2 regions of the Pelorhabdus rhamnosifermentans genome follow, and region 1 is predicted to be linked to the other one. Evidence: riboswitches for the same ligand, from Rfam matches in the RefSeq annotation. Region 1 holds a riboswitch; the other holds the start of a gene.

Region 1 (7,963 bases):
TGATATGCTTTCAACGACAGTGATGGCGACGAAAGCGCCGGTGATTTTTGCACCAGCCATGAACACACAGATGTATTGCAATCCGATTGTGCAAAAAAATATCCAGGAACTTACATTGCTTGGTTATCAGTTTATAGAACCTGCGCGCGGGCTACTCGCTTGCGGTACTGAAGGTGTGGGGCGTTTGCCAGATCCTTGTGATATCGTGAATTTTGTCGTCGACCATGTTGCTGCTGAGAATGATTTTGCAGGAAAAAATTTATTAGTCACAGCAGGCGGTACAAGGGAAGCCATTGACCCTGTCCGTTATATCGGCAATCGTTCAAGCGGGAAAATGGGTTACGCCATTGCAGCACAAGCCGCACGCCGCGGGGCAAAGGTGATTCTTGTTTCAGGTGCAACAGGACTTTCCCATCCGCCGAATGTTACGGTGGTTAAAGTGGAAAGTGCTGCTGAAATGCGCGAGGAAGTGCTGAAGAATTTTTTTTCCTGTGATATTGTTGTGAAAGCGGCCGCTGTGGCTGATTATCGTCCTGAAGTTGCTGAGATGCAAAAAATCAAAAAGAATGATGATACGCTTATTTTAAAATTAACAAAAAATCCGGATATTTTGCGGGAATTGGGTCAAATTAAAGAAAGACAGCTTCTTGTTGGTTTTGCTGCTGAGACACAAAATGTTGTGAATTATGCAAAGAAAAAATTGAACGAGAAAAATTTAGATATGATTGTGGCCAATGATGTTACAGCGCCTGGCGCTGGATTTAATGTCGACACGAATATTGCCAAACTTCTTTTTCGGGATGGAAAAATCGTTGATTTGCCGCAAATGCCGAAGGAGAAGCTTGCTTGTTGTATTCTCGACTATATTCGCGAATTAGTTACAAATAGGACTTGATTTTTTTGGGTATTTGCTATACAATTTTATTGGTAAAATACATATCGACTCATCAAGAGATGGTGGAGGGACTGGCCCGATGATACTGCGGCAACCATTTAGTTTAGGCTAAAACGGTGCCAATTCCGGCGAGAGATTCTTGCGAGATGGGAGAGAAATAATCGCTCCCCTTGTTGTGGGAGCTTTTTGTTATGCAAATGATGATTTAGGAGGGATTTATTATGGCAAATAGACAGCAGTTTTTTACATCTGAATCAGTTACTGAAGGACATCCCGATAAGATAGCTGATCAAATATCGGATAGTATTTTAGATGCTTTAATTGGGCAGGACCCCTTTGCCAGAGTGGCTTGTGAGACTCTTATTACAACAGGGCAGGTTCATGTGGCTGGCGAAATTACAACAAATTGTTATGTCGATATACCGAAAATTGTGCGCAATACAATTAAAGATATTGGTTATACGCGGGCAAAATTTGGGTTTGACGGTGACACGTGCGGCGTGTTAATTTCCATTGATGAGCAATCAGCCGATATTGCGATGGGAGTTGATAAAGCCCTGGAAGCTAAAAAAGGTGAAATGGAGATCGATGCTATTGGGGCAGGAGACCAAGGCATGATGTTTGGTTATGCAACAAATGAAACAGATGATTTCATGCCTTTGCCGATTTCTTTGGCTCATAAACTTTCTCTTCAGTTATCATCGGTAAGAAAGTCAAATAAATTGCCTTATTTGCGTCCGGATGGTAAAACACAGGTTACTGTGGAATATGTTGATGGCAAGCCAAAACGGATTGATACCATTGTTATTTCGACTCAGCACGGACCTGAAGTGGACTTAAAAACGATTGAGGAAGATCTTGTTGCTCATGTGATTAAACCGATTGTTCCGAGTGAATTACTTGATAATGATACGAAATATTATATTAATCCAACAGGCCGTTTTGTTGTGGGGGGGCCTCAGGGGGATTGTGGGCTGACAGGCCGGAAAATTATTGTTGATACTTATGGCGGGATGGCTCGTCATGGCGGCGGTGCTTTTTCAGGCAAGGATCCAACGAAGGTAGACCGCAGTGGTGCTTATGCTGCTCGTTATGTGGCTAAAAATATTGTGGCAGGTGGTTTGGCTGATAAATGCGAAATTCAGCTTGCTTATGCCATTGGTGTTGCTCAGCCTGTTTCTATTTTAGTTGAAACATTTGATACAGGTAAAGTGGATGATGCTGTTATTGTAGCGCTTGTGAAGAAACATTTTGATTTGCGTCCAGCAGGAATTATTAAAATGCTTGATTTGCGCCGTCCTATTTATCGTCAGACAGCAGCTTATGGACATTTTGGTCGCAATGATCTAAATCTGCCTTGGGAGAAGACAGATAAAGCGGCTATTCTTCGGCAGGAAGCAGGTTTGTAAACTTTTTTTCGATAGAAAACTTCTTGTGCGGTCATACTAATAACACGTTTATGATTGATTTTGAAGTACGAAGAGTAGTAAAAATTGCTTATTGTTGACAGGAGATGATAACATGAAAGTTCGTTTTTCGTCACCACGAAATCACAAGATAAGGCGTTTTTTCAAACGATCTCCCATGGATACAGGTTATGATGATTGGTTGCCTGATGAACAAGATGCAAACTGCTTTTCAGACAAAACGGAGTTTTTAGCAGGGATCGATGATTTTTTGGCGAAATAAAAATAAGTAATTTATTTTAAGTAAGGAGGCTATTTTTAGTCTCCTTACTTTTTATTGAGTGGTGAAAGTATGACGAAGGTAGCCGAAGTATTTGTGAATATTACAGCAAAGTCACTTGACAAGGCTTTTACCTATTTAATTCCGGGACATCTCAAGGTGACAGTGGGGTGTCGTGTTGTTGTGCCCTTTGGACCTAGGCGGGTTGAGGGTTTTGTCTTGGATGTTAAGGATACGGTAGTAGAGCATGATTCGTTAAAATTCATTTTATCCTCTTTAGATGAAAGCCCTTGGTTTGATTCTGCCATGATTGCAACAGCTCATGCTATTGCTGATTATTATTTATGTTCCTTATCGGATGCTTTACGTCTCTTTATTCCGGGTAAAAGTGGTATTACATCCAAATCAGGCTATGTTTTGAATGAAAAGTTATCTGATTCAGAGAGATCTATGCTGCTAACTGAACTGGGTGATGAACAACAAAAGCTTTTTCAGCTTATTGCCAGCCAGAAATTTGTGACTCAAAAAGACTTGGAGCGACAGGGGATAGGCAAAGGGAATGCCATAAAGGGGCTTATTGATAAAGGATTAGTGTCTGTGAAAATTCTTACAGTCAAAAAGGCCTCAATTAAAACGGAAAAGGTAGTTACTCTTTGTTTAGACCTGGACAAACTTCAGGATGTTGACTTGTCTCATAAACCAGCGCAGCAAAAACTTCTCACGCTACTTAAAGCGCATAGCTATTCATGGAAAGAATTGAAACAGCAAGGTATTCAACTGGCTACAGCCAAAAAGCTTGTCCAAGCCGGACTGATTGAGATGCAGGAAATCCAAGTTTTACGGAATAGTTATCATAAGCCACAGCAAGATGCTGCGCCACCTTGTTATACAGTTGAGCAGCAAGCTGTTCTTGAAAAAATTATTCCGACAATTCAGGCTGGAAAGTTCAAAACCTTTTTACTGCATGGTGTGACAGGTAGCGGCAAAACAGAAGTCTATCTTGCCGCAGCGGCTGCAGCTCGTAAGCAAGGTAAACAAGTCATTGTCCTTGTCCCGGAAATTGCTCTCACTGGGCAAATTGTTCGGCGCTTTCAAGCAAGATTTGGTGATGATGTGGTTGTCATTCATAGCCGTTTAAGCTTAGGTGAACGATTTGATGGTTTTCAGCGAATGAAAGAAGAAAGTGCGGGGATTGTGATTGGTGCTCGCTCGGCGTTATTTGCGCCCGCTCATTATTTAGGACTGATTATTCTTGATGAAGAGCATGAGTTTACGTATAAACAAGAAGAAACACCTCGCTATCATGCCCGGACAGTCGCTGTCTTTCGCGCTTCCAAGACAGGCGCAACGGTTATTTTGGGGAGCGCGACTCCGTCCTTGGAAAGTTTTTATGAAGCCGAGCAGGGGCATTATCAATTGCTATCTTTAACGAAACGCATTGATGGCTCTGTTATGCCGCACGTGACTGTTGTGGATTTGGCAGCGAAGATGAAAGAAGGAAAGCGTTCTATCATTTCTGATGAGTTGGCTGAGTTACTTGTTCGTACAGTCAGCCACAAGCAGCAAGCCATCGTTTTGATTAATCGACGCGGTTATTCCACGTTTGTTTTGTGCCGGGAATGTGGTCATGTTATTCGCTGCCCCCATTGTGCCATTGCCTTGGTTTATCATGCTGTAGGAAAACAATTGAAATGTCATTATTGCCGCCAGACTTTTCCTTTGCCTGATGTTTGTCCAGCCTGTCAGAGTCGTTATATTAAATATTTTGGGACAGGAACTCAAAAGGTCGAAGAAGAACTTGTGAGGTTATTGCCTGAGGCTCAAATTGTGCGGATGGACCAGGATACGACAGCAAGAAAATTTGCGCATGATCAGATATTAACGGACTTTGCCAAGGGGAAACAGGATGTACTGCTTGGGACACAGATGGTTGCTAAGGGGCATGATATTCCCAATGTTACTGCAGTAGGGGTTATTTCAGCTGATACAGCGCTTAATTTGCCTGATTTTCGTTCAGCCGAACGAACCTTTGCCTTAATTACCCAAGCAGCCGGCCGGGCTGGACGGGGAACGAAGGCCGGGGAGGTTGTTGTGCAAACCTATAATCCTGAGCACTATGCAATTTCTTGTGCTGCCGGACATGATTATGAGGGCTTTTATCAAGAAGAAATCAAATTTCGTCGTGAACTGGATTATCCGCCTTTTTGCCATATTGTGAAGATGATTTGGCAGGGCATGCAAGAAGGGCCACTACGTAAAGAGGTGGATCAGGCTGTTTTGGCTTTCAAGAACGTTTTACCGGAAAACAGCGGGGAGATACTAGGTCCTGTCGCTGCCCCGGTGGCAAAGATCCAGGATGTCTACCGCGTTATCGTGCTTGTGAAGACACATCATTTAGGGAATGTTCGGAAAGCGATTAGACAACTTAATTTTCACCATCAAAGCAATGTAAGCGTGGATGTCGATCCTGTTAGCCTCATGTAATGGAGTCGACACTCCCATTAGATTTTTTATTTATTTTATGCTAAAATTGTGTAAAGATTTAACATTCGATCATAGGAGGTAGCGTAATGGCTATTCTAGAAATAAAAAAAGCCGGAGATAAGATATTAAAAGAGCAGGCAAAAGAAGTGGCTCGTGTTGATAAGCGTATGAAACAACTGCTAGATAATATGGCTGAAACCATGTATGATGCCGATGGTGTCGGACTGGCTGCGCCGCAAGTGGGGCAGTCGCTCAGACTAGTTGTCATTGATGTGGGCGAAGGCCTTGTGGAGCTGATTAATCCCCAAATTACCAGCGGCGAAGGGGAAGAAAAGGCTTTGGAAGGCTGTCTCAGCGTGCCTGGCGTTTATGGCGAAGTAAAACGTTATAGTAAGGTGACTGTAGAGGCTCTTAATCGTCAGGGCAAAAAAGTAAAATATACGGGTACAGAATTGCTTGGACGTGCTTTTCAACACGAAATTGATCATTTGGAAGGTATTTTATTTATTGATAAGGCCGAATCTATTGTTACAGCACAGAAAGGTGAGGCGCATGAATAGTAAGCCTTTAAAGGTTATTTTTATGGGTACGCCTGATTTTGCTGTGCCCTGTTTGGAACAACTTGCTAAAAGTCCTTTGACTGATGTTGTGGCTGTCGTGAGTCAGCCTGATCGTCCGAAAGGGCGAGGGCAGAAGCTCGTTTTTACGCCTGTAAAGGAATGTGCCGTCAAGTTTAATATTCCAGTATTGCAGCCGGAAAAAGTGAAAGATGCCGCAGTGATTGACAAGCTAGCGGATTTTCAGCCTGATTTAATTGTCGTTGTTGCCTTTGGACAATTGTTGTCGCCAACCTTATTGGCATTGCCGCGTTTGGGCTGTATCAATGTTCATGCGTCGCTACTTCCAAAGTATCGGGGTGCAGCGCCTATTCATTGGGCCATTATGAATGGGGAAACGGAGACAGGCGTGACAACCATGTATATGGATAAAGGGATGGATACAGGGGATATGATTTTAACAGCCAAAACGGCCATTACACCAAATATGGTAACAGGTGAACTTCATGATAAGCTCATGCATCAAGGAGCTGAACTGCTTATGATGACAGTGGAGAAGCTGATAAATGGCACGGCACCGTGCACCAAGCAGGATGCGGACCAGGCGACATATGCGCCGCTTCTTAAACGTTCTATTGAACGGATTGATTGGAGTAGAACTGCGCAGGATATTCATAATAAAGTACGTGGCTTAAATCCCTGGCCGGGTGCATTTTGTCAAACAGAGAATTTTAGACTAAAAGTCTGGAAAACTGAGGTACTAGATACGGACACGCTTGGCGAGGCAGGTATGCTGATTGCGTGCACCGAACGGGGTTTTGTTGTTCAAACAGGTTCCGGTTTGTTGGAAGTCATCGAGGTTCAGCCAGCAAGCAAACGAAAAATGACTGCCCAGGAATGTATCTGTGGTTACTGCATTCATCCTGGCGATTTGATGGGGTAGAGGTGTGAGTTTATGCTGGAAGTGGTGAGTCGACCACAAAAAAGACTGTTTTTAGTGTTGATCCTGGTCAGTTTGCTCATTGCTGGTTTTTTCAGTTACTGGCTATGGAAAATTAGCATACCTGGTTTAGCCGTGATTAGTAGTTATCTGCCTTGGATGATTGGCCTAGTGCTTGGCACTATTTTATTGATCATTATGGCGGGTGTGACAGGCATTGTTTTGGCTATTATGGGATTTCGCACGCCGCGCTTTTTTCAGGGGATTGCTTGGTCGGCTATTAATATGTTATTTCCCATGACAATTACGATCGGTAAACTATTTGATGTGGACAAGGAACGGATTGAACGCTCGTTTATTGAATTGAGTAATCATTTAATTCGGCAAAAACATATTATTGTCAAGCCGGAACAACTGCTTATTTTAACGCCTCACTGTATTCAACAGGAAAATTGTCCACATAAAGTTACGAAAACCATTACGAATTGTCGTCGTTGTGGTGCTTGTCAAGTAGGTGACTTAGCTGCTTTAGCGGAATATTATGGTGTCCATTTGGCCATTGTTACAGGCGGAACTTTGGCACGCAAGGTTGTGAAAACGATTCGTCCTCACGCTGTGCTTGCTATTGCCTGTGAACGGGATTTAACAAGCGGTATTCAAGATGTCTTTCCTTTACCTGTCATTGGTGTTTTAAATCAGCGACCTTGCGGTCCTTGTTGTAATACGCGTGTTGATATGACACTTGTCGAACAAACAGTGCAAAAATTTTTAGGCCAAAGCCGAGTGGAGTAATCAAATGAAAGCAAGAGAAATTGCCTTACACATTGTCAATGAAGTAGAAAATAATGGGGCTTACGCCAATATTGTTTTGGCAAAAAGTTTAACGGCCCATCAGTTAAGTGATCAAGATCGCCGTTTTGTAACAGAACTTGTGTATGGCACAGTAAGGTCCAAAGAAACGATTGATTATTTTCTAAAAAAATTTATTAGTCGAGGACTGGCTAGTTTGTCGCCTGTCATTTTAAATATTTTGCGCCTTGGGGTGTACCAACTCGTGTTTTTGACGAAAGTCCCCGTCTCTGCTGCTTGCAATCAGTCAGTAGAATTGGCTAAAAAATATGGCCATGCCGGCACGGTGAAATTTGTGAATGGTGTACTGCGCAATATGGCTCGTCACGAGGAAAAACTGACTTATCCGGATAAACAGCAGGACCCTGTGCGGTATCTGTCCCTTGTCTATTTTCATCCCGCGTGGATGGTAGAAAGGTGGCTGAAACGCTTTAGTTTTGATGAAACAGAGGCTTTATGCCAGGCCAATAATGAGATTTTACCACTGAGCCTCAGGACGAATACGCTTAAAATTGATCGGATAGCACTGTTAGAGAGATTAAGAGCCGAGGG
Region 2 (7,963 bases), on a different contig from region 1:
TTAGGGCGCGCAAAAATTGTTTTACTCGTTTAAACATCGCTTAGTCTCCACAATAAATCAGTTCTTCATACCCTTTGTCACGAACAAATTCTGCTGCTTCTTGTCGACTTTGCGGCAAAAAAGCCAAAGCCACGCGCGCACCCTTTTTTCGAAGCTCAGTAGCCGTTTGAATCGCCTCCTGAGCTTTATTTTCCGTCCAAGCTACATAGAGACTTTTTTCAACAATAGGCAGTTCAATATGCTGCCGTTCTAAAGCCAATAATATGCGTTCCATTCCTAAGGCAAAACCTGTAGCAGGAGAATCGGCACCAAAAGAAGCCAATAATTGATCATAACGACCACCACCGCAAACAGGAAACCCAAGTCCCGGCGTATAGCCTTCAAATACAATTCCTGTATAATAATCAAAATCGCGAATCATGCCAAGATCAAATTCCACATGATCAGCCACGCCATAATTTTTCAATAGTTCAAAAACCTGGGCAAGATCATCCAAAGCCTGCCGCGAAACATCATGCTGAGCAAACTTCCGGGCCGCTACAAGCAGTTCTTCCTTACCATGCAGCAGTGGCAGTTCTAATAATACCTGTTGGGCTTCAGACGACAGGCCCGAGGCTGCCACAGCCTCTTTTAGCGCCACCAAATCCCGCGCCATCAGAAGCTGTTTGATTTGCTGGCGCTCAATGACTGATAAGTGACTTTCTTCCATGAGCCCGCTAATAAACTGCATATGTCCTAAACTAATTTGAAAATCTTTCAACCCGCAAGCGGCCATAGTTTCTACTGCCAAAGCAATGACTTCTGCATCAGCTGCCGGGCCGGGAACCCCCATAAGTTCGACACCTGCCTGATGAAATTCACACTGCCTGCCTGCCTGGTATTCCTCTTGGCGAAAAACACTGGCCAAATAAGACAAGCGAAGTGGACGGTCTACTTCATGAAGACGAGTTGACGCCACACGCGCAATCGGTGTCGTCATCTCAGGACGCAATACGAGGAGCCGATTGGTCTGGTCAAAAAATTTAAACATATTTTGTGCATAACCCGTGCTTTCAGATGCCACTGCGACCGTTTCCAAATATTCAAAAGTCGGGGTAATGACTTCATCGTAATCCCAGGCAGCGAAAAGATTAGCCAAACGATTTTCAATCACTCTTTTTCGTTTCGCTTCCTGTGGCAAGAAATCACGTGTTCCATAAGCTATTTGCGGCAAAAATTGGTTGTTTTTCATTCAGGCTTCTCCTCTTTCTTTGTTGTTTCCAACCTCGGCAAAATCATCTTGTAACCATCAGCCCCATAATAAAGGCAGCGTTTTACGCGGCTGATTGTGGCTGTACTCGCCCCCGTCTCAGTCACAATATCATCATAAATGGTACCATTTTTAAGCATTCTGGCCACTTCCAAGCGCTGCGCCATGGCCTTTAGTTCACTAATGGTACAAATATCTTCAAAAAACTGATAGCATTCTTCTAAATTTTCAATAGCCAACACAGCCCGAAATAATTGATCGGTGTGAGGGTCTTGTAATTTTGGATTGATTGACATAGAATCCCTCCGTTCTTTCGCTTTTTTAAATCATTTCGCTATAAAGGAATCAACTTCCTTCTTATTGCTTTCATTCTTTCCCACTTTAATTAATAAAATTAATAATTTAACAAAACTACTTGAATAAAATTTTTCTTGACAGGATTTTTACTCTTTGCTATCATATTTCTTAACAACTTCACATCCTTTCATCAAGAGTTGGCTGAGGGACTGGCCCAATGAAGCTACGGCAACCATCGTGTAAACGAACGGTGCCAATTCCGACAGGAGAAAAATCCTGGCAGATGAAGAACAAGGTTTCAACTTGACCTCTTCCTCTGTATGTGGAAGAGGTTTTCTATTTTTATTAAGGAGGAAAGATACTTTGATTACTTTACAGCAAATCTCAAAAACTTATCAAGGCTCATCTGGCCCTGTCCCGGCCTTAACCGATATTAATCTTCATGTGGCCAAAGGAGATATTTTTGGTATTATCGGCAAAAGTGGTGCAGGCAAAAGTACGCTCATTCGCTGCATTAATATGCTTGAACGGCCCACAACAGGAACCGTTACCGTTGACGGTCAAGCACTGTCGAACTTAAAAGAAAAAGATCTCAGAGAAGCACGTAAAAAAATCAGTATGATTTTCCAGCACTTTAATTTGCTATCGTCGCGAACAGTTTTTGACAATGTGGCCTTCCCCTTAGAACTGGCTGGCAAAAGCAAAGCCGAAATTCAAGCGGAAATCCAACCTCTTCTGGAACTCGTGGAACTATCTGACAAACAGAATCACTATCCTGCTCAGCTCAGTGGTGGACAAAAACAGCGCGTGGGTATCGCCCGGGCCTTAGCCAGTCATCCCAAAGTATTGTTGTGTGATGAGGCCACATCCGCCCTTGATCCTCAGACAACCCATTCCATTTTGAATTTACTCAAGGACATTAATAAAAAATTTCAGTTAACCATTGTACTCATAACGCATGAAATGCAAGTCATTAAAGAAATTTGCAACAAAGTCGCTGTAATTGAAGATGGACGGATTGTTGAAGAAGGACCTGTACTCGATATTTTCACAACCCCCCAATCAGCAACAACACAAGACTTCATTAATACGCTGGCTAAAAATAATATCGAAGAACTCCTTGGTAATCGCGTCATCACCAAAGACGCCACAGCAAGCAACAATTTGCTGATTAAATTAACCTTTTTCGGTACCTCAGCAGATGAACCCGTCATTGCAAGTCTCATTCGTCAGTTTAATGTTGAAGCGAACATCCTCTATGGTAACATTGATCATATTAATGGTACCCCCTATGGTACACTTGTTCTAGAGCTATCAGGCGAGCAGCCCAAAATTCAAGCAGCATTTACCTTCTTACAAGCCAAAGATTTAAGAATTGAGGTGATTGGTTATGTCGCAAGAAATTGTTAATTTACTTACAACCGCCTTAGGTCAAACGATCTATATGGTAACGATTTCTGCACTTATTGCTACGTTCATCGGTATCCCCCTTGGTGTCACACTTGTAACAACAAGTAAAGGACATATTCTTGAAAAGCCGGCCTTAAATAAATTTTTAGCCATCATTGTCAATGCCACACGTTCCGTGCCATTTATCATTTTAATGGTGGCCATTATTCCTCTCACACGAATCATTGCCGGTACCTCGATTGGCACAAGTGCTGCTATGGTTCCGCTAAGCATTGCCGCCATTCCTTTTGTCGGTCGTATTATCGAATCCGCCTTAAAAGAAGTGGATCACGGACTCATTGAAGCCGCTCAGTCACTCGGTGCCTCACCGCTTCAAATTATTTGGAAAGTATTAATTCCTGAAGCCATGTCGGGTATTGCGCTGGGACTGACCATTACAGTCATTAATCTCATTGGTTATTCTGCCATGGCAGGTGCCATCGGCGGCGGCGGTCTGGGCGACCTTGCCATTCGCTACGGCTATCAGCGGTTTCGCGGCGATATTATGCTCATGACAGTGATTATTCTCATTATTATGGTTCAAGTTGTACAGGGCCTAGGCGATTATGTTGCGCATCGCTTAAATAAACGCTAATTTATTGGAGGAATTCACATGAAAAAGCTGATTCAATTCTTAACTACCAGCCTGCTTGTGGTCTTCTCTTTGACCTTGCTCGCAGGCTGCGGCAGTCAAAGCACTGCCCCGGAAAATAAAGTCATTAAAGTCGGCGTCACTGCTGGTCCCCATGCCGAAATTATGGATGAAGTGAAAAAGTTGGCTGAAAAGCAGGGACTCAAAATCGAAGTCGTTGAATTTAACGATTATATTCAACCCAATGTCGCCCTCAATCAAGGGGATATTGATCTCAACAGTTTTCAACATGAACCCTACCTAAAAAATATTGTCAAAGACCGTGGTTTTGATATTGTATCCATTGGCAAAGGCGTTATTTTCCCCATGGGAATTTACTCGAAGAAAGTAAAAGACTTAAATCAAGTGGCTGATGGCGGAACCATCGCCATTCCAAACGACCCAACAAACGGGGGGCGCGCACTTTTACTGTTACAGCAAAAAGGACTGTTGAAATTAAAAGAAGGTGCGGGTCTCACAGCCTCTGCCGACGATATTGCTGAAAATCCAAAACATTTGAACATAAAAGAACTGGATGCCGCTCAAATTCCTCGTTCACTTGATGACATTGATGCCGCTGCCATTAACACCAATTACGCCCTTACAGCTGGTTTAAACCCTGTAAAAGATTCGATTGCTTTAGAAAGCGGTGAATCACCTTATGCCAATATCATTGCTGCCCGTGGCCAAGATAAAGACAATCCGGCTTATTTAAAACTTGTTGAAATTTATCACTCTGATCAAATAAAAGCCTTTATTCAAGAACACTTCAAAGGCTCCGTCATTGCCGGCTGGTAATATAAAGATAGGACCCGTTCATAACGAACGGGTCCTGTTTCTTATTCTCGCCAAGCCACACCGTGAAAAAAAATATCCGCTATTTGTATGGCCGATTTTTCAAAACTTTCCGGTGTCGTACCGGCAAATTTTTGAAAGACCATCATCATAATGACACTAAAAAGTCCGTAAGCAGCCTGATTGGCATTACACGGACGAATCACTTGCTGTTCTATGCCTTCACGGATGACTTCTTCTAACAACGCAATGGTAGCATGAAAAGCACTGCGATACTTATCACGTTGTTTTTCCGTTAAACCACTACTACCGGAAAAGCCACGCATTTCATGCATCAACACGCGCCATAAGTCAGCATTTGTAACATAAAACTGCAAATACATGCGAATAAGCAATTGAATTTTTTGCATTGGCGGCTGTAAACTTTCCACAACATCCTGAATAGCCAATTCAAAGGGATCGCTTCGTTCTTTCACAAGGATGTAAAAGAGCTCTTCTTTATTATGAAAATAATTGTACACCGTACCTTTGCCTGTCGCAGCCAAGTCAATAATCTCATCAATCGTAGCCCGATGATAACCTTTTTGGGAAAATATAACATACGCTGCATCCAAAATTTGCTCACGCTTCGTACGCATGTCTTCTGCCGCTTCCCGTTCATGTCGATAAACCATGTGCGCCTCCGTAACTATACTCTCTATTCATTATAAAAACTTGCTTAAGCTCTGTCAATGTAACAGTTTGTTTTCCAGCGTACCCGTCATTATGAGTCCCTTACTATCTTTCCCTACCTCCGGACCGATTCCCACATTGACGACTGCATAATAAGGCTTATGCCATCAGCAAATCCTTGATTATAAAATATCTCACTGACGGTAGCTTCATGATGCGTAAAATAGTCCTGCCATTTATTTAGTTTTTTTAAATCCTCTTTCGACAATGTTGCGGCTAACTCTTTCAATAATTGTTCACTTCCCCGCTCGGCCCAATAGCAATCACCCGATACCTGTCCTAAGTCCCTCAGATTACCCTCATTATGCATAGCCCGCAATTCCCTTGTCACCGTTTCAAAAATGCGCATCCCATCACTCATAATACTATTATCCTCCTCCAAATTCAGGCTGCCATACCGCCCGTCTAAGGAGGAAATTAAAAGGCGCACGCGAGGTCTCTTTCTGACCTACACATGCGCTTTGCTCTATCGTTTGCATAGTTCTTGCATGCAGCCGCTAAGCTCTGTCAGCACGCCCCACACTTATGATACCGAACATACCATCGCTTGTATCAAACAAGGCCACACGGTATAATAGTAAGTATCGTCGTGGACAGTTCGCTGTTACGTGTAGGTGCTCAGCCACCTGCTCGTGCCTGAAAGTGGTTCCAACACTTTCAGGACACGGCGACTTTTTAATTTCCGCCTATTTTTATTATAGTCCTTTGTCCAAAGATTGCAAGCAAATAGACCGACGAAGTCAGTATTTTTTTCTGAATTTTCAATACGAGTCACCCCACAACATTTGCTCGGGATGATTTTTTTTATGTCCGCGAACCTTTGATTAAATTATATGTTATTACTATTTACTAACTATCGCTTATTAGAATAGTTTACTACATTACTAAAAATAGCCCCGCATCATTAAAGCTTGGCTGGATAACCAATTTTCCACTTTTATTCATATATCCCCATTTTCCATCAACCTTTACTGCAACTAGACCATTAGAAAAATCCGATAATTTTGAGACGCCGTGCCATGACTTAATCACAACTTTTCCATCAATATTGATTACACACCACATATCATTATACTTAACTACTGCTAAGTCTTCATTAAAGTTATGAACTTCATCAAACTGCGGTAAAATTGTAACCTTTCCCTCTTTTGAAAGAAATCCCCACTTTCTATCCTGGTTCACTGCAGCCAAACCATCCGAAAATGGATAAACCTCATCAAACTGATAATTCGATAAAAGCTTTCCACTTTTATTTACAACCCCCCACTTGCCATTAACCTTTACCTTAGCTATACCATCTTGGAATTGTGACATTTCTTCATATTGAGGCGTAATGACAAATGTGCCCTTTTTATCAACACAGCCCCATTTATCGTCAATCTTTACAATTGCCAAACCATCATTATATGTATTCACACAATCATATTTTGTCGGCACAATAACTTTTCCACTCCGATCAATATAACCGCGTTTTTCATTGCTCTTTATGTCTCTAGTATCTATTTCATAATAATTGACGCTAGCCCCAACGGCAAATGCCAATACGTCAAAAAATCCCACACTTTTTTTTGTTACCCGAACTTCAGCCAGACCATCCTGAAAGGGTAGAACAGTATCAAACGGTGCCGTGAATAAAACATTACCCGTTTTATCAATATACTTCCATTTCCCATCAATATTTACTGCTGACAAACCTTCATTAAATCCGTGTGCGACACCTTTAAATTGTGCACCTATTATTAAACCGCCATTTTTATCAATATAACCCCACTTGTCATTAATTTTCACAGCAGCTAAACCTTCACTATACCCCATCGCTTCTTGGTATTGGCATGGTATTACTATTTTCCCGCTTCGATCAATAAAGCCCCATTTATCATCAGTTTTCACCGGCGCTAGTTCTTCTGAAAAAAATTGTTCTTCGGTAAACTGTGCCGGAATTATCGGCTTCCCATTATTATCATAAAAGCCCCATTTTTTATTATCTTTTACGAGAGCTACACCGTCTTTAAATCCTTTTACCTCGCTAAACTGTATCGGTATAATAACGTTGCCACTTTTATCATAGAATCCCCATTTGTCATTATCATTCTTTACCGCGGTATAACCTTCTTTATACTCACTTACTTCTTTAAATTGAACAGGCACAATATTTTTACCGTATTTATTATAATAGCCCCATTTACCTCGGTTTTTGACTGCTACCAGTCCATCTTGAAAAGTTTTCACTTCATCAAAGATAGGAGGTATTATAAACGTTCCAGTCTCATCAATAAATCCCCACTTGCCATCAATTTTGACCGGCGCTAAAATTACATCTATTTCCTTTTGAGGTATCGGACTTGCTTTCTGAACCAAGGTTGTTTCTGAATTATTCAAATCAGAGTTAATGTTTATTACCTCTTGTTGTGCTATCAACGCTTCGGCCGATACATTTGCTAAACACGCCAGTGATATGATACTCATACTCATCACTACTACTAGAAGTTTTATATTACTTTTAAGTTCCAAATTTGTAACCCCTTCTTTAATTGATTGCATTGCTTTGCTAAAGACAGTTAAGTCATCGAATTACCAAATTTTCATCTCCTCGAAACCTACTTTCTTGTATTGAGATCTTATCTGTGAAAACCATCAATACGCCAAAGTAAATATAATGAAATTTATAATTATTTAATTTATTTTTAATAATTTAATACCTACTAGAGATGTTTGACATACTCCTTCCTAAAATAGCTAAAAATACCATAATAGTATCAATATTCCTTCTAAAGTCCTATCTTCTCCTAGCTATGGTCCTATCTTTCGAT

The links. Region 1 has a riboswitch for S-adenosylmethionine ahead of metK (methionine adenosyltransferase). Riboswitches for the same ligand answer to the same signal wherever they lie in the genome.
Region 2: linked by a shared signal. The riboswitch ahead of Ga0466249_RS18205 (methionine ABC transporter ATP-binding protein) and the one ahead of metK (methionine adenosyltransferase) in region 1 are both predicted to bind S-adenosylmethionine.

The regions. Positions count from the first base shown of each region.
Region 1 covers NZ_JAHGVE010000004.1:86,835-94,797, forward strand. The annotation lists gene coaBC (bifunctional phosphopantothenoylcysteine decarboxylase/phosphopantothenate--cysteine ligase CoaBC) at 1-895, shown strand, start outside; SAM riboswitch class I at 942-1,048, shown strand; gene metK (methionine adenosyltransferase) at 1,117-2,304, shown strand; gene Ga0466249_RS06515 (hypothetical protein) at 2,417-2,584, shown strand; gene priA (primosomal protein N') at 2,654-5,065, shown strand; gene def (peptide deformylase) at 5,152-5,625, shown strand; gene fmt (methionyl-tRNA formyltransferase) at 5,618-6,565, shown strand; gene Ga0466249_RS06535 (DUF116 domain-containing protein) at 6,578-7,354, shown strand; gene rsmB (16S rRNA (cytosine(967)-C(5))-methyltransferase RsmB) at 7,359-7,963, shown strand, end outside.
Region 2 covers NZ_JAHGVE010000018.1:23,383-31,345, reverse strand. The annotation lists gene Ga0466249_RS18220 (HDIG domain-containing metalloprotein) at 1-37, opposite strand, end outside; gene hisZ (ATP phosphoribosyltransferase regulatory subunit) at 41-1,231, opposite strand; gene Ga0466249_RS18210 (YerC/YecD family TrpR-related protein) at 1,228-1,545, opposite strand; SAM riboswitch class I at 1,731-1,836, shown strand; gene Ga0466249_RS18205 (methionine ABC transporter ATP-binding protein) at 1,910-2,956, shown strand; gene Ga0466249_RS18200 (methionine ABC transporter permease) at 2,937-3,590, shown strand; gene Ga0466249_RS18195 (MetQ/NlpA family ABC transporter substrate-binding protein) at 3,609-4,424, shown strand; gene Ga0466249_RS18190 (TetR/AcrR family transcriptional regulator) at 4,466-5,095, opposite strand; gene Ga0466249_RS18185 (hypothetical protein) at 5,209-5,514, opposite strand; gene Ga0466249_RS18180 (WG repeat-containing protein) at 6,030-7,664, opposite strand.